DNA from 2 places in the Massilia scottii genome. Region 2 is predicted to be linked to the other one. Evidence: riboswitches for the same ligand, from Rfam matches in the RefSeq annotation. Region 2 holds a riboswitch; the other holds the start of a gene.
The links. A riboswitch is a leader RNA that binds a small molecule or an ion and turns the genes downstream of it on or off. The one in region 2 is predicted to bind glycine.
Positions count from the first base shown of each region.

Region 1 (15,568 bases), on a different contig from region 2:
CGGCGTTCCTTGTACTTGGACACGCCGGCCGCTTCTTCGAGGAACACGCGCAGTTCTTCCGGGCGCGACTCGATGATGCGCGAGATCATGCCCTGGCCGATGATGGCGTAGGCGCGCGGACCGAGGCCCGTGCCGAGGAAAATATCCTGGATGTCGCGCCGGCGCACCGGCTGGCTGTTGATGTAGTAGGTCGAGGTGCCGTCGCGCGTGAGGGTGCGCTTGACGGCGATTTCGGCGTACTGGCCCCACTGGCCGGAAGCCTTGCCGTCGTTATTGTCGAACACCAGTTCGACCGAGGCGCGCCCGGCCGGCTTGCGGTGGGTCGAGCCGTTGAAAATGACGTCCTGCATGGACTCGCCGCGCAGCTCGGACGCCTTCGATTCGCCCAGCACCCAGCGCACCGCGTCGATGATGTTCGACTTGCCGCAACCATTGGGACCGACCACGCCAACCAGCTGCCCCGGCACCTGGAAATTGGTGGGATCGACGAATGACTTAAATCCCGACAATTTAATGGAAGACAGGCGCACGTTGTATAGCTAGCTCGGGAATCCTAAAGGTGTCCATCATACCATTTGTTGTCATGTTTTCGGCGAAGTGGCGTCGCCCCGTCCGCGAAGCGGCCCCAGATGGCCGGGCGACGATTTTCAGGCCGGCGACGGCGCTAAAAACAGACGTAGTTGAAGTAGCGCTCGGCCTTGGGGCACGGCGGGGAGTAAGGATTGCGCGTCGGGCCCCAGGTGGCCGTCGTGTAGACCCGGTCGGCCCCGGACAGGCCGAGCGCCAGGCCGGTCATCCACTGCTGGGAATTGTGCGGTTCGCCCTTGTACGGAATGCACAGCACAGCCAGGGTCAGCGCGATCAGGGTCAGGCTGGGCTGGAACTGGCGGTTCGAGCGCACCAGCGAGATGAATGCGGCCGCGCAGGCCAGTCCGAGCAGGCAGCCCAGGATCGCCTCCGAACTGCTGTGGGTTTCGACCATCACGCGCGAAAGCGCGACACCGACCGCCAGCGCCACGCCCAGGCTGACCGCGACATAACGCCACATCTTGGTGCGTCCGCACAGCGCCAGGTAGGCCGCCACCGGAAACACGGCCGCGGCGCGCGCGGCGTGACCGCTGAAGCCCGCGAAATGCAGCGCTTCGATGCCGACGCCCCAGCCGAGGAAGGCGATCTTGCTGGCGATGACGATGAACAGGGTGGCGCCGAACAGCAGGCACCAGTACAGGGCGCGCAGGCGGCAGTGGGCGGCGGCGAGCCAGACGGCAATGGCGATACCCAGGGGGGCGGTGACGGCGATGCCGCCAAGCGCGGTGAGGTGATACCAATTCATAGACAAAAGCCGGAAGTGAAAAAAGCCGGGCATGGGCGGCAATGCAGAACTGTCCAATGCCGCTCAGGCCCGGCCCGAATGATACGCGAATGTTAACAATGCGCGAATACTAACGGAACACGCCCTCCTCAGGCAGCGACCGACTGCGCCGATTTTTCCGCGTCGCCGAGCGCTTCGTCCATTGCCTGCGACAGCGCGCGGCCGACCACGCCCTCGACCTTCATGACGCGCACGCGCTGGGCGCGGTAGGCGTCGATGAGCTTGTCGGACGAGAGGGAAAACGCTTCCTGGCGCGCCCCGGTCGAGAAAATGTACAGGGTACGCAGCGGGCTGATCCAGGCCAGCTTGACCTTGCGGATGCTGCCGTCAGGATCGGTGAATTCGATCCACATATTGCGTTCGAGGGCGTCGACGCCCAGTTCGGCGTCGTCCAGTTCGGCGTGGGCCGCTTCTTCGGCCGCGGCCAGGGCTTCGTTTTCCTTTTCCAGCCGGCGCATGGCGTCTTGCTGGGCAACTTCGACGGCGATTTCTAGCTGGCGTTCCGGCGTGATGTCGAGCGGAGCGCGCACGATTGAAGCGTGGCACTCCGCCAGGTCGGCGAAGAACTGGATGCGGTCGGCATCTTGCCACTTGATGACGTCGAGCCATTTGTTCAGGGTGGCCAGCAGGCTCGGCAGCTTGCCGATCAGGTCGCGCCGCTGTTCGTGCGTGATCTTCGGCTTGACGCTCCAGATCAGCTCATCCATCGTCTTGGTGGCATTGCCGACCGCGCCGGGCTTGTCGTCCTCGACGCTGTAGGCGACCGTCATGACGGAGGTCCACTTGTTTTCGAGGAAGGTCTCCAGCATGGCCACGACCTGCCCGCTGCCGACCCGCGCGGCGACCGCGCTCCTGGCCGAACGGGTGGCGGCGGTGACTTTTTCCTGGCGCAAGGCCGCGGCGATCGGCGCCGCGATGGCGGTCGCGGCCGCCGTTTCCTCGGCCTTGATGGTTTCTTCGAGCTCGGCCACCACTTCCGAGAACACGTCGGCCGGCGCGCCGCCGTCGTCCTGGTCGCGCCCGACCCGCTCCACGCCGCGCTGCATGACCTGGAACAGCGGATCGTCCGGGCCGGAGCGCTGCTCCAGGCCCATGGTCGACATCAGGTCGATCATGCGGCGCGCCGGGTGCGTTTCCTCAAAGAAGAAATTCTTGTCGGCCAGCGCCGCCTTGAGCACCGGAATTTGCAGCGACTGGATCAGGTCGCGCGAATCTTTCGGAATGTTCGGATCGAGGAAGACCGTCTCGAAAATCTTCGACAGCAGGTCGATGGTGCTTTCATCGCCGCGCGACAGTGATCCTTTTGGAATGCTTTCCTTCAAGCGCGGCAAATAAAACACATTGCCCGCCTGCGCCTCGGCCGGGGTCGGCGCCACGTTGCTGAATTGTTCCGGCATGCGGCCCTGCAAGCCCTTGAGCACTTCGAGCAGGGAAGCGGGAACCATCACCTGGCCGCCATCCATGGCCTGGCCGAAGCCGCCCGCGGCAATGCCGCCGCCGCCCGCAAACTGGGCCGGCGCGAAGCCGCCCGCGGCGTGGCTGCCCTGCCCCGGCCCGCCGCCCTGGTGCGCCGGGCCGCCATGCCACGGCGCGGCCGGCACGCTGGCCTCGCCCGCGTCGCCGCCTGGCGCGCCCTGGAAGGCGGCGGCGCCGCTCGGACGCCAGCCGCCGGCCGATGGCGCCATGGCCGGCAGGTCGGGAATCATCGGGATGTCGAAGGCGGACGCGGCCGCCGGCGCATCATCGTCGTCGCGCAGGAACTGGCGCAACTGCTTGGCCAGTTCGGCCTGGCCGCTGGCGCGCGCTTTCTTGGCCGCGGCCGCGCTTTCGGTTTTCTTGATCTTGAAGGCGTCCACCGAGCCGGGCTGGATACCCTTGTTCATCAACAGGTCGCACAGCGCGTCGTACATCGGCGCAAAGTCGAACAGCAGCGACGGGCGCAGCATCGGCAGGATCAGCCCGTGGGCTTCCTCGTCCGGCTCGAACTCGCGCCAGGCTTGCTGCAGGGCCGACAGGAACATTTCGGGACGGAAGGGATTCTGGCTGATGCGCAGCACGTCGCGTTCGAGCAGGAAGCCGAGGCGCACATTGAGGGTGGCGATCTGGGTCGCGTACTGCATTTCGAAGGGACGGCTGATGGCGTCGAAAGCGACGCGGCTGTCCATTTCCTCGTAGGGAACCAGTTCCAGCGTGGCGGGCAAGGCCATCGCGGATTTTTTAAGCGGCGGCAACAGTACGTCGACCTCGGCACGCATGGCGCGCCCGATGCCGGCGGCAGCGACATGAAAGAAGGCGTAGGTGTTGTTTTTTAGCAGATTCCCCGACTTGACCCGCTGAAACACGGCGCGTGCATCGAGCGCCGGGTCGGTCACATCAAGCAACGCCGCAACGAGACGCGTCGCCACGGCCATCAAGTGGTCGTTGGCATGCTTGGTCACGGTCACGACCAGCGCCTCCAACAGCTCGTGGCGCGACGGACCAGTCTTCCTTGCTGCGGCGGATGGTGAAGGTGGAGCCATTGTCTGCTCGTTGGGGGGTTAGAGATCTTTTGCCATAACAAACATTCTCTCACATTATTGCCGACTGGCAACGGGAAAATTTGAAACAAAGCGTTATTTTTTGTTCAAGCGCCTTATTTTCATGACCATTCTTGCTTTTCCCTAAAGCAAAAGCCAATTTTCGTCATTTGGACTGTTGATGAAAAACAAACCCTAAATAAAAAGTTTCTCTAACATAATTACAATTCCACACGGCAATTTATTTCTTGAGGACTAGCCATGATAACGATCCGCCGCCGCGATCTCAAGCTCACCCTGTCCCTGGGCTTTGCCGTCCTGGTCGGGCTGGGCGTCTGGCTGTCCATTGTACTGCTGAGTCAGCTTGAACAGATGAAAGCGGTAACGGCACCTGCGGTCCAAAGTTTAGGCGATCGTTGGGGCCCCTTGACCGGCATCATGCTCGACGACGCCGCGGCGCGCGCCGAGGCCGATTACGCCGCGGCCCGCCTGTGGGTCTGGTTTTGCATAAGCGCCAACGCGGCCGGGGCCGTGCTGCTGGGGCTGTGGATCAAGGCAGCGATGGTTGCGCCTCCCGCACAGGTGCGGCGCAAGGCTGGCGCGGCGACGTTGACGGTGGCGGGCAACGGGCTGATCGTGCGCGCCATCGAGCGCAGCGCGCAGTCCGGCGCCGGGCTCGCCATGCGCGGCGAGCCCGACGCGGCGCGCGCCTTGCCGGCGCCACGGACCGCAGGTGCTGGCGATGCGGCGGCACGGCTGGCCCGGCTGAGCCGAATTATCGACGCCGTCGCCTTCCAGACCACCATCCTCGCCGTCAACGCCGCGGTCGAGGCGGCCCGCGCGGGACAGGCGCCGCCACGCCGCTGAGCGTGCGTCACCAAGCGTATGCCAGCAAGTGATTTCTTCGCTGCATTAATTGCAATCCTATAGGAACTACTCCTACACGAGTGCAAGGTGAATTCCGATACCTCTTCAACGGTGCGGCTCGCATGATGATGTCACCGGAAACGCTGAAGAGAGCGCCTCTTCAGCATCACCGGAGAGCACGACATTTTCAAACTTTCAAAAGGAATGAACATGAACTCGAATCAGAAAAGCGGTCAGGGCAACAAGCAAAGCGATAGTTCCAGCTCGAACAAGCAATCGGGCTCGCAAGGTTCCGGCAGCGGTTCGCGCTCCGGCGGCGGCACCCAGGGCGGCACCCATGAGCAGCACGTGGAAGCCGGCCGTCAAAGCCATAAGAATGACGACAAGGACAGTGGCTCGAAACAGTCCGGTTCGGGTTCGGGCAACAAGCAGTCGGGATCGAATTCCGGCAGCAGCAGCGGCAGCGGCAACAAAAGCGGCGGCGACAAACGCTGATCGCTAGCATGACGCGGGCGTCGCCGGGTTTCCGGGCGGCGCCATGCACTATTTAAACAGGAAGCAATAGAAAGAGTCTGCACCGGCCCGGCCGTTGACAGGCTCTTTTTTTGACCGCGCGCCGTTACCCGCCGTCGCTGCCGGCACGGCCGGTCAGGACGCCAGGTTCGCTGGTTCAGATATTGCGAATGCGAACGCCCTTCGGCGGCGCAAAGTCGGCCACGTCATTGATCACGCGGGCGATCTTGGCATCGCGCGCGGTCAGGTGCAGGTCGGAATACTGGTGAATCGCCCACTGCTCCGGCAGCAGCTCGATGTGCTTGCGCAAAATCGATTCAGTGCGCGCATCGTCGGCGCGCAAGCCTTCGACGATGATATTGAGCGCATCCGGACGCGCGCCGGGCGATGCCGTCGCATGCGATTTGTGCACCATGAAGCGCGCCGTCTCGCTGGCGTAGCGCCGCGTGCCGGACAGAAACAGGATGACGGCGATCGACGCCACCGCCCCCGCGTTGTACATGACGAACTTGACCGGCGAATTCGACAGGAAGTTGTACAGGCACAGCCCGTCGCTGACGTAGCCGCCGTTCGACTGGATCAGCACGTGCGCCGTTTCGACGCCGTTCTCGCTCATGCCGGACACCGCCTCGAACACGCGGTGCACCATATCGCTGTTCACATCGCCCGACAAGGTGAACCAGGCATCGGTCTGTTGGATCGTTTTTTCTTCGCTCATGGCTGTGTGCTCGCAAAGTAGATGAATTATTTTAACAAATCGGGACAAGCATGGTTTTCAATGGGGAGCTCATTCGTGCGCGCCCCTACCGGACGTCCCCCGCAAGGTTGACAGTTACGCCCTGCTGGCATATCCTCCACAGTCTTGATCGGGAGAGGGCAGCGCACGCTGCCGCCGAAGGGGCATCACCCAAAAACTCTCAGGCAAAAGGACCGGTCAGGGGTCGGCGGCGCACAGCGCCCCCGGCTGAACTCTGGAGAGCGGCCGCGGCACCATGCCGGCGGCCCACCGAAGGGGCAGGCGGACTTCAATCCGCTATCTCTCAGGTACCAAGGACAGAGGGGCGCGAAGCATTCAGGGACGGCAAGAGCCGCTCCACGTCTGCTCGTCGTACCCCCATTCACTCTGCCTTGAGGATTCCATGACGCTTAAAGCGACCCCGCTCAATTCCGCACACCGCGCCGCCGGCGCCAAGATGGTCGATTTCGGCGGCTGGGACATGCCCGTCAACTACGGCTCGCAAATCGAAGAACACCAGGCCGTGCGCGGCGACGTCGGCATGTTCGATGTGTCGCACATGTGCGTGGTCGATATCGAAGGCGACAACGCCCGCCCTTTCCTGCGCTCCCTGCTGGCCAATAACGTCGACAAGCTGCAGGTGGCCGGCAAGGCCCTGTATTCGTGCATGCTCAATCCGCAGGGCTTCGTCATCGACGACCTGATCGTCTACTTCTTCAGCGAGACCTGGTTCCGCCTGGTCGTCAACGCCGGCACCGCCGAAAAAGACGTGGCCTGGATCGGCGCCCAGAACGAGGCCACCAAAAGCGGCGTGACCATCACCCAGCGCCGCGACGGCAACGCGCCGATGGCGCTGATCGCCGTCCAGGGCCCGAACGCGCGCGCCAGGGTGTGGCAGGTGCTGCCGACCACCCAGGCGGTTTCCGAGCCACTCAAGCCGTTCAACGCCGTCATCGTCAAGGACACCGCGTTTGGCGAAGTGATGGTGGCGCGCACCGGCTACACCGGCGAAGACGGGTTTGAACTGGCCTTCCCTGCTTCCCAGGCCGATGCGCTGTGGAATGCGCTGGTGGCCGCCGGCGTCAAGCCGGCCGGCCTGGGCGCGCGCGACACGCTGCGCCTGGAAGCGGGCATGAACCTGTACGGCCAGGACATGGACGACACGGTCAACCCGCTCGACGCCGGCCTGGCCTGGACCATCGACCTGGTCTCCGAGCGCGACTTCATCGGCAAGACCGCGCTCAAGGCGATGGGTCAGAACTTCCAATTCGTGGGCCTGATCCTGCGCGAAAAAGGCGGCATCCTGCGCGCCCACCAGAAAGTGGTGGCCGCTGACGGCACCACCGGCGAAATCACCAGCGGCACCTTCAGCCCGACCATGCAGGAAGCGATTGCACTCGCGCGCGTGCCGATGGGCGTGGCCGTGGGCGACACCGTGCACGTCGAAATCCGCGACAAAAAGCTCGCCGCCAGCGTCGTCAAGCTGCCGTTCGTGCGAAACGGTAAAATCCTCGCTGCCTGATCGGGGCAACACACTTATTAGCAGTATTTACATTAACATCGACCGCGACCTCTTGGAGCAAACATTATGAACATCCCAGCCGACCTGAAATACACCGAGTCCCACGAATGGGTGCGCGCCGAAGCTGACGGCACCCTCACCGTCGGCATCACCGAATATGCGCAGGACGCGCTGGGCGACATCGTCTTCGTCGAACTGCCGAAAGTGGGCAAGGTCTTCACCGCCGGCGACGACGCCGCCGTGGTCGAATCGGTGAAAGCCGCCAGCGACATCTACGCACCGGTGTCGGGCGAGTGCATCGCCGTCAACGACGCCGTCGCCGATGCGCCGGACTCGATCAATACCGACGCCTTCGCGGCCTGGCTGTTCAAGCTCAAACCAAGCGACGCCGGCGCCATCGACGGCCTGCTCGACGCCGCCGCCTACGGCAAAGCCACCGCGGAATAAAAACTCCTGGCCGCCGCCCGCCGGCGGCCTTTTCCTTTCAGTTCGCCGCCGCGCTGTGTATCCGACAGCGCCGGCGGCAGTCTCTTTTCGGCCCCGACTACCATGACCCGCACCAGCCTGACCCAACTCGAAGCACGCGATTCGTTCATTCCGCGCCATATCGGCCCGTCCACCGCCGAACAGGCAGCCATGCTGGCCACGCTCGGCTATCCATCGCGCGCGGCGCTGATCGACGCCATCGTGCCCGCCAACATCCGCAAGAAGAGCAAGCTGGAACTGGGCCAGTTCTTCGACCCGATGCCGGAACAGGCTGCGCTGGGCAAACTCAAGGCGCTGGCCGCCAAGAACAAGGTCATGAAGTCGATGATCGGCCAGGGCTACTTCAACAGCCATACGCCGGGCGTCATCCTGCGCAATATCTTTGAAAACCCGGCCTGGTACACCGCCTACACCCCTTACCAGCCCGAGATTTCGCAAGGCCGCCTGGAAGCGATCCTGAACTTCCAGCAAATGATCACCGACCTGACCGGCATGGGCATCGCCAACTCGTCGATGCTCGACGAAGGCACCGCCGCCGCCGAAGCCATGACGCTGATCCAGCGCGTCGGCAAGTCGGCCTCGAACGTGTTCTACGTGGCCGACGACGTGCTGCCGCAAACGCTGGAAGTGGTGCAAACGCGCGCCCAGCCGATCGGCGTGGAAGTGCGCACCATCGCGGCGGCCGACATCGGCGGCCTGTCCGAGCCATGCTTCGGTGTGCTGATCCAGTACCCGGGCGTGAACGGCGACGTGCGCGACTACCGCGCCGCCGTCGAAAAACTGCACGCGGCCGGCGCCATGGTGATCGCCGCGGCCGACCTGCTGGCATTGACCCTGCTGGCGCCGCCGGGCGACTGGGGCTGCGACGTCGTCGTCGGCAACAGCCAGCGCTTCGGCGTGCCGCTCGGTTTCGGCGGCCCGCACGCCGGCTACCTGGCCACGCGCGACGAATTCAAGCGCAGCATGGCCGGCCGCCTGGTGGGCGTGACCATCGACGCCCAGGGCAACAAGGCGTACCGCCTGGCGCTGCAAACGCGCGAGCAGCACATCCGCCGCGAAAAAGCCACGTCCAACATCTGCACCGCGCAGGTGCTGCTGGCGGTGATGGCGTCGATGTACGCGGTCTACCACGGCCCTGAAGGCTTGCAGCGCATCGCCCGCCGCGTGCACCGCTTCACCGCCATCGTGGCCGCCAAGCTCGGCCAGCTCGGCTACGAGGTCGTCAACAAGACCTACTTCGACACGCTTACCATCAAGAGCGCGCGCGCGGCCGAACTGCACGCGATCGCCACCGAACATGGCGTGAACCTGCGCAAGGTCGACGCCAGCCACGTCGGCATCTCGCTCGACGAAACCACCACCCGCGAAGACGTCGCGCTGCTGTGGACGATTTTCGCCCAGGGCGTCTCAAGCTCCCCTGCTTCACCGGACTTCGACGCCATCGAAGCGAGCGCGCAGGACGCCTATCCGGAAGCGCTGGCCCGTACCAGCACCTACCTGACCCACCCGACCTTCAACCGCTATCACGCGGAACACGAAATGCTGCGCTACCTGCGCGGCCTGGCCGACAAGGACCTGGCGCTGGACCGCACCATGATCCCGCTTGGCTCCTGCACCATGAAGCTCAACGCGACCAGCGAAATGATCCCGGTCACCTGGCCCGAATTCTCCAGCATCCACCCGTTCGCGCCGGACGCGCAAACGGTCGGCTACCGCGAAATGATCGGCCAGCTGGAAGAGATGCTGTGCGCGCTGACCGGCTACGCCGCCGTGTCGCTGCAGCCGAACGCCGGCTCGCAGGGCGAATACGCGGGCCTGCTGGTGATCAAGGCTTACCATGAATCGCGCGGCGAAGGCCACCGCAACATTTGCCTGATTCCGTCGTCGGCGCACGGCACCAACCCGGCATCGGCCAACATGGTCGGCATGAAGGTGGTCGTCACCGCCTGCGACGACAGCGGCAACGTCGACCTGGCGGACCTGCGCGCCAAGGCCGAACAGCACAGCGCCAACCTGGCCTGCGTGATGGTCACCTACCCGTCGACCCACGGCGTGTTCGAGGAAGGCATTCAGGAGCTGTGCGAGATCATCCACTCGCACGGCGGCCAGGTCTATATCGACGGCGCCAACATGAACGCGCTGGTCGGCGTGGCCGCGCCGGGCAGCTTCGGCGGCGATGTGAGCCACCTGAACCTGCACAAGACCTTCTGCATCCCGCACGGCGGCGGCGGCCCTGGCGTCGGTCCCATCGGCGTGGGCGCGCACCTGGCCAAGTTCCTGCCGAACCAGCGTTCGAGCGGCTACACGCGCGACGAAGCCGGCATCGGCGCGGTCAGCGCGGCGCCGTACGGCTCGGCCAGCATCTTGCCGATTTCGTGGATGTACATCGCGATGATGGGCGGCGAAGGCCTGACCGCCGCCACCGAAACGGCGATCCTGGCGGCCAACTACATCGCACGCCGCCTGGCGCCGCACTATCCGGTGCTGTACACGGGCCACGACGGCCTGGTGGCGCACGAGTGCATCCTGGACCTGCGTCCGATCACCGACGCCACCGGCATCAGCAACGAAGACGTGGCCAAGCGCCTGATGGACTTCGGTTTCCATGCGCCGACGATGAGCTTCCCGGTGCCGGGCACGCTGATGATCGAGCCGACCGAAAGCGAATCGAAGGCCGAGATGGACCGCTTCATCGACGCCATGATTGCGATCCACGCCGAAATCGTCAAGGTCGAGCGCGGCGAGTACGACCGCATGGACAACCCGCTCAAGGGTGCGCCGCACACGGCCGAAGTGGTGACCGCCGACGTCTGGGAGCACAAGTACAGCCGCGAGGCAGCCGCCTTCCCGGTGGCATCGCTGCGCAAGCAGAAGTACTGGCCGCCGGTCGGCCGCGCCGACAATGTGTACGGCGACCGCAACCTGTTCTGCGGCTGCGCGCCGATCAGCGACTACGAGTAAGCAGGTAGCTTAGTCAGGGCCGCCCGGGTCAGGGCCGCCCGGGTCAGGGCCGCCGCGAGGCCAGCCGCAGATGCGGTATGGTTTTCTTCGGCGGCCCTGCCGGGTCAAGCACGCTGTCGTCGATGCGAAATCCGCTGACCGCTTTCGACAGGCTCGAAGCCTGGCACTGCAGCCTTTGCGCCGCCGATGCCGCTTCTTCCACCAGCACGGAATTCTGCCGTGTCATCTGGTCCATCTGCACGATCGCGTCGCTCACCGCGCCGATGCCGCCGGCCTGCCCTGCGCTGGCTTGCCCGATCTGGCCGACCATGTCCCCCACCTGCTGCACCGATTGCGCGATGCCGGCCATGCGCAGGCCCGCTTCCGACGCGCCCGCGCTGCCGCCGTCGATGTCGGCAAGCGACTGCGCAATGAGCTCCTTGATCTCGCGCGCGGCGCTGGCCGAGCGCTGCGCCAGCATGCGCACTTCGCCCGCCACCGCGGCAAAGCCGTGGCCCTGCTCCCCGACCCGCGCCGCTTCGACCGCCGCGTTGAGCGCCAGCGCATTGGTCTGGCACGCCAGGTTGTCGATCACGCCGATAATTTGCGCAACGCGCTGCGAACTGCCGCGCACCGCGGCCATGGTCAGTACCAGCCGGTCGAGCACACCGCCGCCGCACATGGCTTGCGCCGAGGCTTGGTCGGCCAGCAGGTTGGCGCTGCGCGCGCTGTGGGCCGCACCGCCCGCCGTGGCGCCGAGTCCCTCGACCGTGCTGGCGGCCTGTTTCAGGACGCTGGCCTGGGCCGCATTGCGGCTGGCCAGGCCGGCGCTGCCGAGGGCGATGTCGCGCGACGCGCTGTCGATCGAGCGCGCCGATGCCAGGATGTTTTTCAGGGTCGCGTTCAGGGTGCCGATGCTGGCGTCTAGCGTGCGCGCGGTGTCGGCGATTTCGTCGCGCCCGTAACTGCGCTTTCTCACCGTCAGGTTGCCGCTGGCCAGTTCGCCGGCGGTCTCGCTCAGACCGCGCACTTCGCGCAGCAGCGCGCGCCGCACCAGCATGGTGATGCCGAGCGTGCCGGCGACCGACAGGGCCACCAGCAGCGGCATCAGCACCGACAGGGCGGCAAAGTCGGCGGCGGCGCGGGTCGAGGCGCGTTCGCTCAGATCCTGCTCGAAGCGCGCCAGTTCCGACAGGCGCATGGCCACCACGCCGAAGGCCAGTTCGGCCTTGGACATGGCGTTCGCGCTCATCGAATGGTCGACCTGGGACAGCTCGATCACGTCAAGAATGGCGCGCATGTAGACGGCATGCGCGGCCCCGGCCTGGGTAATGAAGCGCTGTTCGGGACTGGCGCTGCCGGTGCGCCCGGCCAGGGCCGCGAACTTGCGCTCGATGGCTGCGTGGCGCTGATAGATGTCCTGGCCCAGGTGCTCGATGCGCGGCGCCGAGAAGCTGGCGCTGATCCAGGTCAGCAACTGGTACATGCGCGCATGCGCGTGCTGCGCATCGGCCACCAGTTCGTTGGCGTCGCGGATGCGGGCGGCACGCTCGTTGACGATGGTGTCGACCGCCTGGTTCTGGCGCACCATCGCATACCATGCGCTGCTTGACGAAAGTATCAGCAGCAGCAGCACCAGCCCGGGTGCGAGCAGCAGCTTGGGACCGATGCGGAGGCGCTCCAGCATGTCAGTGCTTGTAGACGCCGGCTTCCAGGGCCACGTCGCCAATACGCAACACATACGTGGTTTTGGCCTCGACCTTGCCGTTGACCGGGTTCTTGAACTTGTAGTCGACCCAGCCGCGGCCAGGTCCGTTGGCGATGGCGATCATTTCGTGACGGAACAGCTTGCCGTCGGCATCGGGCACGTCGCGCAAATCCTTGCCGATCAGCGCCGTGGTCGGGTGCGCGACCGTGATGCCGGTCAGGTCGCGCATGGCCACGTACAGGGTGCCACGGTTGTACTCCGGGTCGCGGGTATTGATCAAACGGATCATTTCCTCCTTGCCGCGCAGCTTCATGAAGCGCGCGCCCTTCTCCACCAGCGCCACCGCGTCTTTTTCGTCCGGCTCGGCAACGGCCGGGGCGCTCCAGCCGGCGCCGCTCCACAAACAGGCCAGCAGCATGCCAGCCTTGATGAGTATCTTCACAATGATGTCCTTCAACGTCGGTGAACGCGCATTCAGGCGCCGGGACAGGTATGATTTGCTGCCAGCCGGCCTGCGCAAGATGAGTTGGCGCAATGTTTCCTGAGCGCATAGGTTAATTTACGCGTTCGCGCGGGGCGCCGGTTTGCGCGGGATCAATCGTGCGGATCGCGCCTATCAGTCAAGGAAGAGAGATGAATCGTTCAGTGGTCGCCCTGCTATTGTCGGGCCTGGTGTTTCCCGGCGCCGGGCAGTATTACCTGGGCCGGCGCGCGCGCGCCTGCCTGTTCATCGTGCCCACGCTCGTCGCGGCCATCTATTTTTTCAAGCAGGTCGTCGACACCGCCTCGCGCATGGTCGATGACGTGCTGAGCGGCGCCCTGCCGGCCGACCCGGTGCTGATCGCCGAGCGCCTGCACCAGCAGGGCGATACGGCCACGCCGCTGATGAATATCGCCGCCGCGGTGATGCTGGCGTGCTGGGTGGCCAGCCTGGTCGACGCCTGGCTGCTGGCGCGCGCGCTGGAACGGGGCGCACTGCCACGCAAAGCGGAAGGCGCGCCATGAGCCGGCCCGGCTCGATTGGCGCCGGCTTGCTTGCGCTGGCGCTGGCCGGCTGCGCCGCGCCCCAGGCCAGCGGTATCGTGCGCACGCCGGTGCTCAGGGCCGCGGCCTCGTTTCCCAACACCGAGGCGGTGGTGATGCGGGTCGAACTGGCCGCCGGCGCGCGCGCCGGGCGCCACAGCCACCCGGGCGACGAAATCGGCTACGTGCTCGAAGGCGAGGGCCAGCTGCTCATCGATGGCGCCGCGCCACGCACCGTGCGCGCCGGCGACGCCTTCGTGATCCCGGCCGGCATCGTGCATGATGCGCATAACCCGGGCGCCGCCACCATGCGCCTGGTCGGCGTGTACATGGTCGAACAGGGCAAACCGCTGGCCACCCCGGCCAAATAAGGAGCGCCGCGGCCGGATTTGTGGCGCTGGGCCGACAGGCGCAGGGTCATTTCTGTACAAGCTGGCCACAAGCTGCCAAAATGTTGTTGTGCGTCAATTTTCGAGACGTACCCACTATGATGCCAGCGCCCACCCGCCCGACCCTGTTCCGCCTGCGGCGCCATGCCCCGGCATTGGCACGGGCACTGGCGCTGTCCATGCTCGCTTGCGCCGGCGCGCGCGCCGGCGCCCCCCCCGACCTGACCACCCTGCCCCTCGAACAGCTGATGTCGATGGAGGTCTACAGCGCCTCCAAGTTCATGCAGAAGTCGAGCCGCGCGCCCTCGTCGGTGACGGTCATCACAAAGGCCGACATCCGCCATTTCGGCTGGCGCACCCTGGCCGACGTGACGCGCAGCGTGCGCGGGATGGTGGTCAGCTATGACCGCAACTACAGCTACCTCGGGCAGCGCGGCATCCTGCGCCCGGGCGACTTCAATACCCGCTTCCTGCTGCAGGTCGACGGCAACCGCATGAACGACGCGGTGTACGACCAGGCCCCGGTGGGCGCGGAATTCCCGCTCGACCTGGACCTGATCGAGCGCATCGAGTTCGTGCCCGGCCCCGGTTCGTCGATCTACGGCTCGAACGCCTTCATCGGCGTGATCAATGTGATCACCAAAAACCCGGGCGCGGTGGCGGGCGCGCGCGGCTCGCTCGAAATTGGCCAGGACGGCGCGCGCCAGGCCGCGGCCAGCGTCGGCTGGCGCTCGCCCCAGGGCAGCGAGTATCTGATCGCCGCCAGCGGCCGGCGCAGCGATGGCCGCGACCTGTACTTCCCCGAATTCGACACGCCTGCCCAGAACCACGGCGTGGCGAGCGGCCTCGATGACGAACGCGGGCAACGCTTTTTCGCGCGCGCCACGCACGGCGCGGCCACCTTGAGCCTGATCCACGCAAACCGGATCAAGGGCATCCCGACCGCGTCCTACAGCCAGAGCTTCAACGACCCGCGCACCGCCACCACCGACCGCCAGACCTATGTCAATGCGGCCTGGCGCAGCGAGGCGGGCGCCGTCGAACAGCTCAAGGCGCGCCTGTTCTGGGGCCAGTACGATTCGTTCGGCGATTACGTGGCCGCCGACGAAGCGCGCACGCTCAGCCACGACGGCAGCAGCGCGCGCTGGTGGGGTATCGACGCGAGCGTGGTAAGCACGCGCCTGGCGCGGCACACCGTGCTGGCCGGGATCGACCTGCAGCGCGACTACCGCCTGCACCAGTACAGTTTCGACATCGCCCCGTTCCACAGCTACCTGGACGATCGGCGCAGCGCCCGGCGCGCCGGCCTGTATCTGCAGGACCAGGTGGCGCTGGGCGAGACCGTGCTCCTGAACCTGGGCCTGCGCTACGACCGCAACAGCGGCAGCGACGGGGTCTGGAGTCCGCGCGCCGCGCTGATCTGGAATCCGCTCGCGGCCACCACGGTCAAGGCGATCTACGGCAGCGCCTTCCGCTCGCCCAACAGCTTCGAAAAA
Region 1 covers NZ_JAVCWM010000002.1:139,992-155,559, reverse strand. Annotated here, with positions in the region: gene smc (chromosome segregation protein SMC) at 1-530, opposite strand, end outside; gene RBA41_RS03050 (phosphatase PAP2 family protein) at 665-1,333, opposite strand; gene RBA41_RS03045 (DUF1631 family protein) at 1,462-3,891, opposite strand; gene RBA41_RS03040 (methyl-accepting chemotaxis protein) at 4,150-4,755, shown strand; gene RBA41_RS03035 (hypothetical protein) at 4,966-5,250, shown strand; gene RBA41_RS03030 (ATP-dependent Clp protease proteolytic subunit) at 5,426-5,986, opposite strand; glycine riboswitch at 6,126-6,211, shown strand; glycine riboswitch at 6,230-6,335, shown strand; gene gcvT (glycine cleavage system aminomethyltransferase GcvT) at 6,408-7,526, shown strand; gene gcvH (glycine cleavage system protein GcvH) at 7,593-7,973, shown strand; gene gcvP (aminomethyl-transferring glycine dehydrogenase) at 8,076-10,973, shown strand; gene RBA41_RS03010 (methyl-accepting chemotaxis protein) at 11,017-12,639, opposite strand; gene RBA41_RS03005 (cache domain-containing protein) at 12,641-13,102, opposite strand; gene RBA41_RS03000 (hypothetical protein) at 13,294-13,665, shown strand; gene RBA41_RS02995 (cupin domain-containing protein) at 13,662-14,054, shown strand; gene RBA41_RS02990 (TonB-dependent receptor plug domain-containing protein) at 14,171-15,568, shown strand, end outside.
Region 1: linked by a shared signal. The riboswitch ahead of gcvT (glycine cleavage system aminomethyltransferase GcvT) and the one ahead of RBA41_RS25620 (D-amino acid dehydrogenase) in region 2 are both predicted to bind glycine.

Region 2 (15,568 bases):
TCCACCATCTCCGATGGGCTATGGGATGAATTGGCGCGGCACTATTCGTCAGCGCAGATCCTTGAAATCATCGCGCTGACCGGAAACTACCATGCGATCTCGTTCATGACGAATGCCGCCAGGGTGGAACTGGAGACGTTTGCGCCCCGTTTCAGCCGCTGAAGCATAGGCCGGGGCGGCCGGGTGATCATCCCTGTGCCAAGCGGATGATGAGCATCGAATACCGCGCATCATTCGCCCGGGCGGCAAGGGGACGCGCTTACTTGGCTGGTGCTGTCTCGGGCGCAGGCGCTGGTGTTTCGGAGGCATCAGGTGCGTCTGCCTGGCCGGATTGGCCTGGTGCCTTATTGGTGCTGATGATTGTCGTGAGCGTCGATCCGCCAGCTTTTTCGCAATCGGGTGCCGCGCCGGTCCACTTGATCGACTCGCCGCGAACGACGGGGCGTACCAGGCGCCATGGCAGCAGGCCAAACCGCTGCGAACCGGCATAGTTAATAATGGCGTCGCCACCTTCCGCTTTGGCGCGTTGGGCCAATTCCCCGACGAGCTCCGAGACGCCGCCGTACGTCCCCTTGGCCACTTTGACTTTCTTGATTACCTTGTATGGAAACTCGGCTGGCGGCACGCTGGCGAAAAAGCAGAAATTGCTCGGGTCGGATGTTGGTGCCACATCTTCCGCCGCTGAGGCTGTGTTCAGAAAGGCAAGCGACAGGATGCAGCAGAGCGAGATTTTATTCATGTTGAAGTGATGCTTTCGTCAAGTTTTCTTGCGGGAATGCAAGATTATAAATACAGGCAGCGAGTATGATCTGAAACCGGCAATTCATCAATTGCCGTGTGCTATTGGCCTGTCTGACGTTGCAAAACCGCCAATTTGGCCGGAGGGCTGCGCTTTCGCACCCATCAAGCTGATGGATCCATTCGGGTTGATCAGGCAGCGGCGTTGCTCATGCCGAAAAGGGAAACCGGTAGAACCGGTCCTTTTCGGCGTATTTTTCGTCAACGACGTGCGCGCGCGATAATCGATCCAGGCTCTCCGATCCACAAACGTCGGGGCAGTGGATTTCCATTGGCGGAAATGACAGCATCAAGGTAGCTCCCCGGCGCCGACCGGTGCAGTGATGGCCAGCGGCGAATCAGGAAATATCGTTACTGAATCGATCGGATTGAAACGGATAGGTTTTCATGATGTGGACCAGTTCCGCAGCCGCCTTGGCCCCTTCCAGAACGGTAAGTGGATATGCTTTCCTGAAAGCGCTGACCAGCGCGAGCCTTGTCCCGTTTTGAGCAAGGGAGATCAATTCAGGGGACGAAACGACAACGTCGCCAAGCACCATGGGATGACCCGTGTAAGAGATTGGCGCGCGCTTGATGGTCTTGATCGCCGACGGGTCAACACCGTAATCAATCAGCGCATCGGCATCGTTGCTTTGCACTATCCAATGTACGGCTCGGCTTCGCTTCAGGAGCAGATCCATAGGGAGTATCTGCGCCAGTCCCCGGGAAGGGCGTTCGAAGCCCGACAAATCGATGATCAAATCGCAGTGATCGGACAGGGCGCGTACCCGCGTTTCGATGTCGTTCGCGTCGTTTCGATGCGCCCGCGGCGCAAGGCGAAGGCGCAGGGGAACTTCGTCGTACAAGGTCACGGACGGCTGCAAGTCGAGGTAACTGCGGATGATCTCGAGCTGTTCCTCGGCGACTTCGCCACAGCGCTCGGGAGGAAAACAGTCGAATACAGCACGGAGCATGGCGTGCGCCGCAGTGTCCTGATTGGGGCTCCACAGCGAAAAATGTTGCGGCTGAACGTCGGGCGAAGCGAATGTACCGCCAATTCTCATGCCATCGCAGCCAGATACGCTCCACCGGTCATCCCAACCTGCCAGCATGGCCGAACAAGAAGCATGAATGGCCGCCATGACGCGCGCGTCCACCGGCAGCGTGAAGACCAAGCCCGGAAGAAGTCCTGTGGGATGGGCTTCGAATGCGGCAATGCCGGTAACGTCGCCCTCGACCCGAATGGAGCCGCCCCGATGGAACGACGGCCCAAATCCGAGGCGAAGGTCGAAATACAGCATCTTTGGGCTTACTTGCCGACCTTGGCCAGCTCGACGCGCATGGCGTCGATGACGGCCTTGTAGTCCGGCTGGCCGAAAATCGCCGAACCGGCCACGAAGGTATCCGCGCCGGCAGCGGCGGCGGCGGCGATATTGTCGATCTTGATGCCGCCATCGACTTCGAGCAGGATGTCGCGGCCCGAGTCGTCGATCATGCGGCGCGCCAGCGCGATTTTTTTCAGCGCTTCCGGAATGAAGGACTGGCCGCCGAAGCCCGGGTTGACCGACATGATCAGGATCATGTCGATCTTGTCCATCACATGGTCGAGAAAGTGCAGCGGCGTCCCGGGATTGAATACCAGGCCGGCCTTGCAGCCGTTATCGCGAATCAGCTGGAGCGAGCGGTCGATATGCTCGGACGCTTCCGGGTGAAAGGTGATGATGTTCGCGCCAGCCTTGGCGAAGTCCGGGATCAGGCGGTCGACCGGCTTGACCATCAGGTGCACGTCGATCGGCACCTGCACGTGCGGGCGGATCGCCTGGCACACCAGCGGGCCGATGGTCAGGTTGGGAACATAATGGTTGTCCATGACGTCGAAGTGAATGATGTCGGCGCCCGAGGCGACGACATTGCGGACTTCCTCGCCCAGGCGGGCGAAATCGGCGGACAAAATGCTGGGAGCGATGCGGAATGTGGTCATGGCGGCTGGCAAGGAGCTTGCGGTGAATGAAGATGCGCTATTTTACGCTGTCCCACGGAGCGCCCTTGCAGCGAGGCCGATTTTGCGGTGCAATGTATGATGCCCCGCCGGACCTTGTTGGAACGGCGCCTGAAAATTCAATCGGGCAACTTTTACAGTCTCAATCAAGGAATCCAGATGGCCGCTTACGAATTTACTGTCACTGTCAGGACCCAGTACCTGCCGGAGCAGTCCGATCCGAGCCGAAGCAATTACGTGTTCACCTATTCGATCACGATCAAAAACACCGGCAGCGTCGGCGCGCAGCTCATTTCGCGGCACTGGGTGATCACCGATGCGAACAACCATGTCGACGAAGTGCGCGGCCTGGGCGTGGTTGGTCACCAGCCGCTGCTGCAGCCGGGCGAACAGTTCGAATACACCAGCGGCACCCAGCTGGCCACCGCGCAAGGCTCGATGACCGGCGAATACTTCTGCGTGGCCGAAGACGGCCATCAGTTCGAGACCAGGATTCCCGAATTCGTGCTGTCGCTGCCACGCACCCTGCACTGATATCGGCGATCAGTGGGCGGTGTCGTCGGGCAGTTCCTTTTTCTTCTCCGGCGCGTTCAGCTCCTGACCGTTATTGGTCGGCTTCTGTCCCGAATACATCGTCCACCACACGATAAACACCAGCAGGAACAGCGCCACGCCTGCTTCCAGCATTAATACCCACATATCGACTCCCATGTCTTCAACACGCAGTAGTTTACTCGTTTCGGCCGGCGCCGTCGCGCTGGCCCTCGCGGCATGCACCACGCCTGAACCCCGGCCGGCGCCGCCGGTCGTCATGCCGCCGCCGGTGATGCAGATACCGCCGCCAGCGGAGCCGCCGGTGGCCCCACCCGTGAAGGCCGAACCGGCGCCGCTGATGACGCCATCGACCTTCGGCGCGCTGCCCGGGTGGGAGCGCGACGACCTGCGCCAGGCCTGGCCGGCCTTCATGACGTCGTGCGGGGTACTGGTGCGCAAGCCCGAATGGAAAACCGCGTGCGGCGCCGCGCGCACGGTCGATGCAAAGGATGGCGCGGCCATTCGCGGCTATTTTGAAACGCACTTTGTGCCGAACCAGGTGCGCGCGGCGGACGGCGCCGACACGGGCCTGATCACCGGCTACTACGAGCCCCTGCTGCGCGGCGCCCGCAAACGCGGCGGCGCCTTCCAGACGCCCCTGTACCGGGTGCCGGACGACCTGCTGACGATCGACCTGGCCAGCGTCTACCCGGAGCTGAAAAACAAGCGTGTGCGCGGACGGCTGGTCGGCAAGAAGGTGGTCCCGTACGGCAGCCGGGCCGAGATCGAACGGGCCGACGTGAGCGGCAAGGAGCTGCTATGGGTGGACGATCCGGTCGAAGCCTTCTTCCTGGAGGTGCAAGGTTCGGGACGGGTCAAGCTGGCCGACAGCGGCGAGACCGTGCGCGTGGCCTACGCCGACCAGAACGGCCACCCTTACAAGGCGATCGGGCGCTGGCTGATCGAGCAGGGCGAACTGACATCGCTTGAGGCCACCGCGCAGGGCATCAAAGCCTGGATCGCCGCGCACCCCGAGCGGCGCCAGGAACTGTTCAACGCCAACCCGAGCTTCATTTTCTTCCGCGAAGAGCGCCTGCCCGATCCGTCGGTCGGGCCCAAGGGCGCGCTGGGCGTGGCATTGACGCCTGCGCGTTCGGTCGCGATCGACCCCACGTTGCTGCCGCTCGGCGCGCCGATTTACCTGGCCACCACCGAATCGGGCAGCGACGTGCCGATGCAGCGCCTGGTGATGGGGCAGGATACCGGCGGTGCCATTCGCGGCGCGGTGCGGGCCGACTTCTTTTTCGGCTTCGGCTACGAGGCGATGGAAAATGCCGGCCGCATGAAGCAGCGCGGCCAGCTCTGGGTGCTGTTGCCCAAACCCTGATGCAGCCGCGGATTCGCTACAATCGCACATTACTCCACGCTTTTTTAATGAGGATTCCATGAACTATGCAGACCTGCTGATCGAGACCCACGGCAAAGTAGCCGTGATTCGCCTGAACCGTCCAAAGGCGCTCAACGCCCTGAACGACAACATGATGGACGAACTGGGCGACGCGCTGTACAAGTTCGACGCCGACAGCAGTATCGGCTGCATCATCCTGACCGGCAGCGAAAAAGCCTTTGCGGCCGGCGCCGACATCGCGGCGATGGTCGACTACGACTACGGCGACACGTACGGCGGCAACTACATCGGCCGTAACTGGGAACACATCCTCAATGTGCGCAAACCCGTCATCGGCGTGGTGCAGGGCTTTTGCCTGGGCGGCGGCTGCGAGCTGGCCATGATGTGCGATTTCCTGATCGCGGCGGACACCGCCAAATTCGGCCAGCCTGAAATCAAGGTCGGCGTCACCCCCGGCGCCGGCGGCACGCAGCGCCTGCCGCGCACCATCGGCAAGGCCAAGGCCATGGACATGCTGCTCACGGCGCGCATGATTGATGCGGCCGAAGCGGAGCGCACCGGTTTGGTATCGCGCGTGGTCGCGGCGGACAAGGTGATGGAAGAAGCGCTGGCCGCGGCCACCACGATCGCCTCGATGTCGGTAACGGTGGCGATGGCGATCAAGGATAGCGTCAACCGCGCGTTCGAGACCACGCTGACCGAAGGCGTGCGCTACGAGCGCCGCTACTTCCACGCGGCGTTCGGCACGCCGGCGCAGAAGGAAGGCATGCAGGCGTTCCTGGCCAAGCGCCCGGCCAACTTCGACGGTCTGTAAATCAGTCTCTGGCGCGCCAGCTGCCGTGAAAGCCGAACGGTATCCGGTGCGGCAGGCATACCGTCGCGACGGGGCCGGCCGCCACGTCGGCGGCGTCGATCACCAGCAGGTCGCTGCGGCCTTCCTGCGCGCGCCACGCGACCGCCAGCAGCCAGCCGTCGCCTTCGGACGACTGCGCCGAGCGCGCGACGAATACCGGTTCGGAGATGACATCGCCGGCCGGCAGTGTATATAGCTGGCGCGTGCCCGACGCAAAGTTGAAGCAGGCCAGCGCGTCGTACAGCACACTCTCCGAATCGCTCCTGATACGCTGCCGGCTGTGGCAGCAGTAAAAACCGACGCGGTTGCGGCGCCCGTTGTAGCGCTCGTCGATGCGCGGAAATTCGGCCGCCAGGTCGTCGAGGACGGTGCGCTCGAAGCCGTCGCCATCGCTCTCCAGATCGAACGTCCAGCGGCACAGGCGCGCCGCCATCCCGGCCGGGTCGCCCCGGGAGCCGTCGGCGTTGGGCATGCCCGGTGCGGTGTCCGACTCCATCACGTAGGCCACGATGCGGCCGCCATCGTCCCAGGCATTCATCACATGGAATACGTGGCAGGCATCGCTGGCGAACCAGCGCAGCGTGTCCATCGGCTGCCCGCGCACGCCGATGCCGACGTAGCTGCGCCTGTCCGCTTCCCACGCAAACAGGGGCAGTCCTTTCATGGCGCGTTCCACGCTGATGGTCAGCGGCGTGACCGGAAACAGCACGTGGCGTTCGGTCAGCATGAAGTCGTGCATCATGCTCGCGTAAGGCGCGCGGAAGGGTTCGAGCGTGCTTACCTTGCAGCGCGCATCGAGGACGCCGTACAGCATGTTGGGTTCACCCGGGCTGTCGGGCAGGTAGGCGAAGAAGTGCAGCTCGCCGGTGGCCGGATCGGCCTTGGGGTGCGCGGTGAAGCGCTTGTCCACGGCGCCGCCGAAATCCTGGTGCCCTTTTGACGCCAGCGTGTGCGGATCGATTTCAAACGGCTGGTGCGATTCTTCCAGCGCAAACAGGCGCCCGCCGTGCCACACCATGCTGGTGTTGGCGGTGCCGCTGTTTTTGCCGTGGACCGACGGGTCGCTGGTGGCCGGGTTGCCGAAGGTGCCGAACAGGGCGCGGCCGGCATTGTCTTCGAGCTGCCATTTCGGCGTGCGCGCCCAGCGGTTGGCATAGGCGACCTTGCCGTCGCCAATAAAGAAGGCATGCACCATGCCGTCGCCGGAGAACCAGTGATAGCGGTCGTCGCGCGGCGCGAACCGGGGGTTCGGTCCGACGCGGTACAGCGCACCGCGCAGCTGCGGCGGCAGCGCGCCCCGAACCGGCAGAGCGTCGATGTCGCATTCGGTGTCCAGGGGAGCGTAGTTCCCGCTAAAGAAATGGCCTGACATGGTGATTCCTTGGTGAGTTCAGAGACTTTGCAGGGCTTGGCGGACGTAAGCGATCAGCGGCGCATCGATGCCGGAGCCGATGCGCAGCTCGCTCTCCTGCTCGAAGGCGTGACGCAGCTTGGCCTGGAGCGCGGGGTCGCCCGCCGCCTTGGCCAGCGACAGCGCCTGCCACTGGCGCGCCAGCGCTTGCACTTCGGCGCTGGCGGGCGGCGTGTCTTGGGCCAGGTGCTCGCGCATGGCGCAGATGAGAATGGGCCAGGCGTCGGTTTGCCTGACGTAGTGCTGGCGCAGCAGGACCGTCTCGGCCTCGCTGCAGTAGGCGGCGTAGATGGCCAGGCGCCGGTGCGCCATGGCGTGCGAGATGAACTGCATCGCCGTGCGGTCGACGCCACTGAGCATATGCAGGGTGGGTTCGTTCCAGTTCATGGCGTAGAGCTTCATCAGCATGGCCTCGTCGCCGCCCACGTCGTCGAGCAGGGCGGCGATCCAGCATTGCGCGAGTGCGCCCGCTTCAAGACTGTCCGGTTTAACGCCCCGGCCCATGAGATCATGCAGCGTGGACGTCAAGTGCGCGTTGTCGCCGCTGCGTTGCTGGCGCCGCGTTGTCAGTGTATGCAGTTCGGCGTCGGTGAAATAGCGCGCGCTGGCGGCCATGCGTTCGAGGGCGGCCAGCCAGTTGTCCATCGATGGTTCATGGCGCTCGGCGAGCTGCGCCTGCAAGTCGCGCAGATGGCCGTGCAGGGCCGATGCTTGTGCGATCTGGCGTTCGAGCGACGCAATCTGCTGCTCCACCACTTGTGGCAGGCTGGCACCGCCATCGGCCAGCATGGCCTGGATCTGTGTCAGCGACAGGTCGAGACGGCGCAGTGCCTGGATGCGATACAGCCGGGCGACGTCCGCGCTGTCGTACAGGCGGTAGCCGTTGTCGGAGCGGGCCGACGGTGTCAGCAAGGCGATATCGTCGTAATGGCGCAGGGCGCGCACGCTCAAGCCGCTGCGCCGCGCCAGTTGTCCTATTTTCAGTAGCATGCCGGTTTCTCCAATTGCAAGATGGTAAACCGTCACGCAGCGAGAGGGTCAAGCACTTGCGAATGGAGACACTTGCAAAACCGGGGCACCTGAGCCCCGGTTTTGCAATGCAGACCGGTTAGATCGGACCGTTGATGCTCATGCGCTGGGTATGCGTCCAGCGGTGATCGGACGCCGATACGGCGGAGTTGTAGGTGCGGTAGGTCTGGCCTTCACCCGGCCACGGGTCCATGATGTACACGTAGTTTACGCCATTGGTCGTCGCGTAGCCGCGTCCCACCATGATGTGGCCGCCGCCGTTGCTCCAGCCGTAGCGCATCACGAACGGGCGGTTGGCGTTGATGTCGGCCACCACACTGTTCCATGACGAGGCGACGCTGTACGCGCCGTTTGCCACGCCCCATGCTTTCAGGATGTTTTGCACGCTGCCGTTGGAGCCGTACATATTGTTCGGCTGGTTGGCGTAGCTGTTCCAGTTGAAGTAGGTGTTCCCGCAGGCGTAGTTCAATCCGAACGCCCAGTTCACGATCTGGCACTGGCTCGGTGTCTTCTTGTAGAAGTTCAGGATCGCCTTGCTCGAGGCGGACCAGCACCACTGGCTGTGTTCCTGGGTCGTCAGCGGAACGGCGAGCGTGCGCCATTGGGCCATGGCCGCTGGCAGCGCCAGTAAAAGCGAAGCACCGACGACGAGCTTTTTGATATTTGTATTCATGTTATCTCCTGATTCGTTCTAAGGATGGTGTAGCCGATGCCGGGCTTACTTCGAGGCGTCCATGGTTTGCTTGACCACGCTGCGCAACGGCTGCAGGATGTCTGCCTCTTCCATCAGCGCTTCGCTGGCCTTGCCTTCCTTGACGGAACGCTGCTGCATCAGCAGCGATTCGCGCGCCGAATGCAATGGCGCGTAGCGCGTGCGGCCATCTTCGCGGCCAACCACTTCGAGCAGGTCCGAGCGCGCCTGGAAGATGCGCACGAAGCGCACATTGGATCTCGCGGCATCGCCGTAGTAGCCCATCGACGCATCCACATCCTTCGCCAGCACGGCGGCGCCATAGGCGACCGTTTCGTAGTTCCCGTTGTTGAGCTCCACCGTCGCCATGCCGATCGGGCGCTGGTTCAGCAAAATCACGAAGCGCCACTGGCCGGTGGCCTTGGCCATCTGCTTCATGCTGCCGCGTCCTGCCAGCAGTTCGTTCGGATCGATCGTGTAGACCGGGAAGCCGTAGCCGATCTTCGCGTCCTTCAGATCCTGCATGTCGTTGATTTCAAGCGGGAAGTCGACCGGCGTGCCGCTGGTGCCGCGCTGCTGCATCTGGTGCGTGACGAATTGGGCCAGGTCGCGCTGGGCCGCCGCTTGCGCCGCCGCCGCGGCGCGCTTTGGCACCGCTTTGAAGGTGCTGGTTCCATCCGACTGGGCCATTGCAGGCGCGCCGGCCAGGGCCAGGCTGGCGCCGCACAGCAGGGCGGCGAGCATGGTGCGGGCTGAGAGCATTTTTGTTTGCATTATTGACTTCTCCTCACATAGATTGATACAAGAACCCCGCCTGTCCAAACGGGGTGAGTGCTGCAACAACAACGGCATGCACGCATGCCGGACACCGGTGTCAACGCACGTCGTCAGTGCGTTGGAAAATCGAGGGAACGGTGCATCAAGTCGCCGATCATGTCGGCGGTGACGGCCGACAGGGTCCAGCCCAGATGCCCGTGCCCCGTGTTGTAGAAGACGCAGGGCGATTTGCCGCGGCCGACGCGCGGCAGCATGGTCGGCATCATCGGCCGCAAGCCGGCCCACGGAATCACGCTGCGCGTGCTCACGCCCGGGAAGCATTCATGCACCCAGTCGATCAGCGGGCGAATCCGGTCGTCGCGGATGTCGCGGTTAAAGCCGTTGAATTCGGCCGTGCCGGCCACGCGGAAGCGATCGACTCCCAGGCGGCTGGTCACCAGTTTGGTGGCGTCGTCGAGCAGGCTGACGGTGGGCGCGGCGGCCTGGCTGGCGGCATCAGGCAGGTTGACCGTGATCGAGTAGCCTTTCACCGGGTAGATGTTGACCCGGTCGCCCAGGCTTGCGGCCAGGGCGCGGCTGGCGGTGCCGGCGCAGATGACGACGCCGTCGTAGGTCTCGGTCTGGGTGCGCTCGCCGTCGCCCAGGGTGACGTGGGCGTGGCGGCCGTCGGTGCGCACGGCGCCGATCTGCATGCCGTAGCGGCAGTCCACGCCGTTGCGGCGGGCGGCGGCGGCAAGACCGGTGGTGAATTTGTGGATGTCGCCGGTGGCGTCGCTGTCGGTGAAAAAGCCGCCGTAGTAGTCGCCCGCCAGGGTCGGTTCGATGCCGCGCATTTCGCCTGGCGTTACCGCGCGGCGCGCCAGGCCGCCGGCCGCCAGCATCTTGCTGACCGTGGCGGCGTGCTCGAAGCCGGCCTTGTCGCGGTAGATGTGCAGGATGCCTTCGCGCTTGACGTCGAAGTCGATGTTCTCGGCCTCGGCCCACGCAAACAGGTGCTCGCGCGCCGCAATCGCCAGGCGCGCCGTTTCGACGGTGTTGCGGCGGTAGTGGGGAATGGCGGCGGCAAATTCGGCGAACCACGACAGCTTGTGCCAGCTCGGCTTGGGGTTGACCAGCAGCGGGGCGTCGCGCCGGAACATCCACTTCAGGCCCTTGAGCATGGTGGAGCGGTGGTTCCACACTTCCGCGTTGGAGGCCGACAGCTGGCCGCCGTTGGCGAACGAGGTTTCCATCGCCGCGTAGCGATGTTTTTCCAGCAGGGTCGTGGCAAAGCCACGTTTCGCCAGGGCGTAAGCGGTCGTGACGCCGGTGATGCCGCCGCCAATTACTGCAATGGTTTTCATGTGTGGTCCGGGTTCCAGAAACGTCAGATAGGGAGTCCGCGCGCTGGTGCGCGTCGGTTACCCCCTCTGTGCTGGACCTGAGAGATTCACCGGCAACGCGCGATGCGTGGCCGGTTTGCTCCTTCGGTGCACCGGATGACGACTTCCGGTGGCTCTTCAGAGTTCAAATGGGTTATCGGTCCTTTTGCCTGAGAGATTCCGGGGCGGTTGCTCCTTCGGCGCCGCCGGCATACAAGACCAGCTTGTAACCGACAGACTCTCCCGATAACGCCTTAGCATTGCGCTAAATATGCTGTAAGCATATGTATGCAGAATACCGCAGAAAATGACGTCAATACAACCATTTTTAGTGATAGGCGTTGTTTCCTCGACAATACCGACAGAGCGCTCGCTTTACGATTTGCCGCAAACCTGGTCCCATTCGAGCGAAAAGCGCGCCAGGAATTTCTTCAGGCGGTCGGCATCGTTCGGTTTGCTTTTGGCGCTGCGCGAGACGGCAAACAGTTTGCGTCCCGCATCCGACAAGGTAACCGACTGGCGGCATACCTTGACCACGGCGGCCAGTTGCATGGCGTCGAACAGGTCGAGGCCGGCGGCGGCCTCGTCACCCATCAGTTCGGCCAGATCGACCTCGGCCGCGCTTGGGGCGCGCGTGTAGTGGTGCCACAGTTTTTGCAGCCGGGCCACTTCGGCGCTGACGATGCTTTCCGAAATGCCGCCGGCTTCGGCCAAGGTGGCCATCCTTGTCACCGAGGCCGACAGGTCGCGGAAGTTGCCGGCCCAGACCGCCTCGGGCGACATCGCGAAGCGCATGTAGCGCTCGCGTGCTTCCTTGTTGAAGCGCACCATCTGGCCGTACTCCTGGCTGAACTGGTTCAACTGGTAGACCAGGTTGGGTTCGATGTCCTCGGGCCGGTCGACCAGGCCGGGCAGGGCGTAGGTCCACAAATTGATGCGGGCGTACAAGTCTTCGCGGAAGCGCCCGGCCACCACGTCGCTGGCCAGATCCCGGTTGGTGCCGGCGATGAGCTGGAAGTCGCTCTGTACTTCGCTGTCGCTGCCGACCGGATGAAAGCGCTTTTCTTCGATGGCCTTGAGCAGCATTGCCTGTTCATCCGGCCCCAGCTCGCCGATTTCGTCGAGGAACAGCAAGCCCTTGTGCGCGCTGCGCAGCAAGCCCGGCCGGTCGGCGGCGGCGCCCGTGAAGGAACCTTTGACGTGGCCGAACAGGGTCGAGGCGGCGCCGTCGCCGTGCAGGGTGGCGCAGTTGAGCTCGATGAATTTGCCGTCGAGCTGGTGGCGTGTTTTCTTCAGTTCGTACACGCGGCGCGCGAGGAAGGATTTGCCGGCGCCGGTCGGGCCCATCAGCAGCATGGGCGCGCGCGACTTGATGGCGACGCGCTCGATCTCGTCGATCATGGTGTTGAAGCGGGCGTTGCGGGTGGCGATGCCGGACTTGAGGAACGCCACGCCTTCGGCTTGCTCGCGCGAAAAGCGCTGGGCGATCTGGTCGTAGCGCGACAGGTCGAGGTCGATCAGTGCGTAGCTGCCCGGGTCCTTGCTGGACTGGCGCCGTGGCGGCGAGCTTTGCAGCAGGCGGCCGGGGAAGAAGCGCGCTTCGGTCATCAGGAACATGCAGATCTGCACGACGTGGGTGCCGGTGGTGATGTGGACCCAGTAATCCTCGTTATCCGGATCGAAGGGGTAGGTCTTGGCGAAGTCGAACAGGGCGCCGTAGACCTCGCCGAAATCCCAGGCGTCGCTGATCGGAATGTGGTGCGGCACGACCGTGGTTTCGGGCGAGACGGCGGCGATGTCGGCCGTGACCGCGTCGACCAGCGGGCCGAATTTGCCGCTGAAGAGCATCTCGAAGCGGTCGACGGCGTATTCCTCATGCTGGGTGATGGCGATGCTGGGACGCCACTTTTCCCAGCGGGCCGGGCCTTGGCCGCTGTCGAGCTGGGTGCCGACGAAACCGATGACTACGATGCGTTTCTGTTTCATATCCGTATAAATTTTTATCTGGTCGGATAATTTATCACGGGATTGTCTGCTTGTCCATTTCTTGCTGTCCTTGCTTGAGGAATTGATAATCTTTTTTAAATCAAGGACTTGCGTTGTTCGAGGTTAGCCTTCGGCAGACCTGGCACAGCATTTGCAATAGAGGAGATACAAACGAGATAAGTGAGGAAGTAAAAATGGCAAACGCACAGTTGTTCCAGACCTTGAAGGGAATCTTTGTCCCTCGTGCCGACGGTCTTAATTCGGAAGGCGCTCCGGCTTACACCATGACGCCGCGGCACCAGCTGGCGCAGTATGCGGCTACCGGTTGCCTCAATTCGACGTATTACGTCAATGCGCAATCGCAGCTGGCGACGGTGATGGAACTGTGCGAAAAGGTCGATGCCAAATTCATCGCGCAAACGGCGATTTACTGCCGCGAACGTGGTTATATGAAGGATATGCCGGCGCTGCTGACGGCCGTGCTGGCCGCCAAGGGCGCGCCGGAATTGACGCCGGTGTTTCGCCGGGTCGTCAATAACGGCAAGATGCTGCGTAATGTGGTGCAGATCATCCGCTCCGGCGCGGCGGGCCGTAAATCGCTGGGTACCCGGCCGAAAAAGCTGGTGCAGCAATGGTTGAACCGCGCTTCGGAAAAAGAGCTGCTGGCGGCCTCGATCGGGAATGCGCCTTCGCTGGGCGATGTGGTGAAGATGGTGCATCCGAAGCCGTCGCAAGCCTGGCGTGAAGCGTTTTTCGCCTGGTTGATCGGCAAGCCGTTCAATGCGCAGGAGCTGCCGGATGCGCTCAAGGCGTTCGAGGCGTATAAGGCCGACCAGTCGCAGCCAGTGCCGGAAGTGCCGTTTCAGATGCTGACCTCACTGACATTGTCGGCGCAGGCGTGGGCGCAGATTGCGCGCCAGGGCGGCTGGCACATGGTGCGCATGAATCTGAATACGTTCGGACGCAATGGCGTGTACCAGTTGCCCGGCATGATTGAAGTCATCGCCGACAAGCTGCGCGATCCGGAGGCGATTGCCCGGGCGGGCGTGTTTCCTTATCAGTTGATGTCGGCGTATATGGCGGCATCAAGCGACGTGCCGCGAGCTATCAGCGATGCCTTGCAGGATGCGCTGGAGCTGTCGCTCGCCAATGTGCCGAAAGTCGAAGGCAAGGTGGTGATTTGCCCGGATGTGTCGGGATCGATGCAGTCGCCGGTGTCGGGTTACCGTGGCACGGCCACCTCGAAGGTGCGCTGTATCGATGTGGCGGGACTGATTGCCGCGGCCATGCTGCGCAAGAATCCGGATGCGCTGGTGCTGCCGTTCGAGAATTATGTGCGGGTGTGCGACCTGAATGCCCGCGATACGGTCATGACCAATGCGCAGAAGCTGGCGGCGATAGGCGGTGGCGGTACCAATTGCAGTGCGCCGCTGGCGCAGATGAACAAGCAGAAGGTGATGGCCGACCTGGTGGTGTACGTGTCCGACAATGAATCGTGGATCGACCAGCGTGCGGGTGCCACGGCGACGATGGCGCAATGGGCGGTGTTCAAGGAGCGTAATCCGGCGGCGCGGCTGGTGTGCATCGACTGCACGCCGAACAGTACCAGCCAGGCGGCGGAGCGTAGCGATGTATTGAATGTGGGCGGTTTTTCGGACGACGTATTCAAGATCATCGCTGCATTTTCGGCCGGCCAGCTGGGCGCCGGGCACTGGGTGGGCGAGATCGAATCGATCGCGCTGGAGTAAGGAAAGGTGAAGTACAGGTTTTGAGTGCAGCGCGAATGCTGATGCGAATACATTTTCCCATGTTCCATTTCGCATCGACTCCTTGTCGCGCTGTGCTCAATCGTTTTACCCCGAATGCTGGCGGGACTACATAGGGGGCTGCTTTTGGCTTGGCGCCGGCAGTTGATGTCCTGCCGAACTTTGTCGGGAATTTGTTGTACAGGTTTTGAGTGCAGTGCGAATGCTTGATGCGAATACATCTTCCAAAATTTACTTCGCATCGGATTTTTTGTCGCATTGTGCTCAATCGTTTTACCCCGAATGCGGGCAAGGACTACATCGATGTTGTGCTTTGGCGTTATGCCGGCAACAAGTGTCCTGCCGATCTTGTCGGGAATTATTTTAGGCGAATGCAGTCCGGATTACATTTTGTCCCCGGTTCGAGTCCGGGCGGCTGCGCAAGCAGCTGTAGCTCAGTTGGTAGAGCAGATTGTCCGGGCGATGTTGTCGCCCCCTTGTTTCGATGAATGCAGATGGAATTACATTGGAAGAGCGCTGAAGCGTGCTTCAGCTAACCCGGTTCGACTCCGGTCGGCCTTGTGCCTGGCTCACATTTCATCACCCTTGTCATCACCTTTTATACTGAGAAAAATTATGAAAAACGAAAATTACGATGTCCTGAACGTGGAAGGTGGCCGCCATGTCAAAATGTGGACCAAAGGCGTCCCGGTGGAGGACGTGGCCAAGAAGCAGCTGGCCAATACCGCTAAAATGCCCTTCATCTATAAGCATATCGCGGTCATGCCGGACGTGCACCTGGGTAAAGGCTCGACTATCGGTAGCGTGATTCCGACCCTCGGTGCGGTGATTCCGGCGGCAGTGGGCGTGGATATCGGTTGCGGAATGATGGCGGCCAAGACCACGCTGACGGCGAACGACCTGCCGGATAACCTGTCCGCGCTGCGTAGCGCCATCGAGCGCGCGATCCCGCACGGTATGTCGCCGAAAACGCGCG
Region 2 covers NZ_JAVCWM010000023.1:98,019-113,586, forward strand. Annotated here, with positions in the region: gene RBA41_RS25560 (carboxymuconolactone decarboxylase family protein) at 1-162, shown strand, start outside; gene RBA41_RS25565 (hypothetical protein) at 260-739, opposite strand; gene RBA41_RS25570 (hypothetical protein) at 1,137-2,078, opposite strand; gene rpe (ribulose-phosphate 3-epimerase) at 2,087-2,758, opposite strand; gene apaG (Co2+/Mg2+ efflux facilitator ApaG/CorD) at 2,936-3,310, shown strand; gene RBA41_RS25585 (hypothetical protein) at 3,320-3,589, opposite strand; gene mltA (murein transglycosylase A) at 3,486-4,697, shown strand; gene RBA41_RS25595 (enoyl-CoA hydratase) at 4,756-5,532, shown strand; gene RBA41_RS25600 (carotenoid oxygenase family protein) at 5,534-6,943, opposite strand; gene RBA41_RS25605 (MerR family transcriptional regulator) at 6,962-7,972, opposite strand; gene RBA41_RS25610 (C39 family peptidase) at 8,091-8,684, opposite strand; gene RBA41_RS25615 (hypothetical protein) at 8,730-9,464, opposite strand; gene RBA41_RS25620 (D-amino acid dehydrogenase) at 9,590-10,822, opposite strand; glycine riboswitch at 10,879-10,988, opposite strand; glycine riboswitch at 10,989-11,096, opposite strand; gene rtcR (RNA repair transcriptional activator RtcR) at 11,216-12,826, opposite strand; gene RBA41_RS25630 (vWA domain-containing protein) at 13,021-14,574, shown strand; gene RBA41_RS25635 (RtcB family protein) at 15,208-15,568, shown strand, end outside.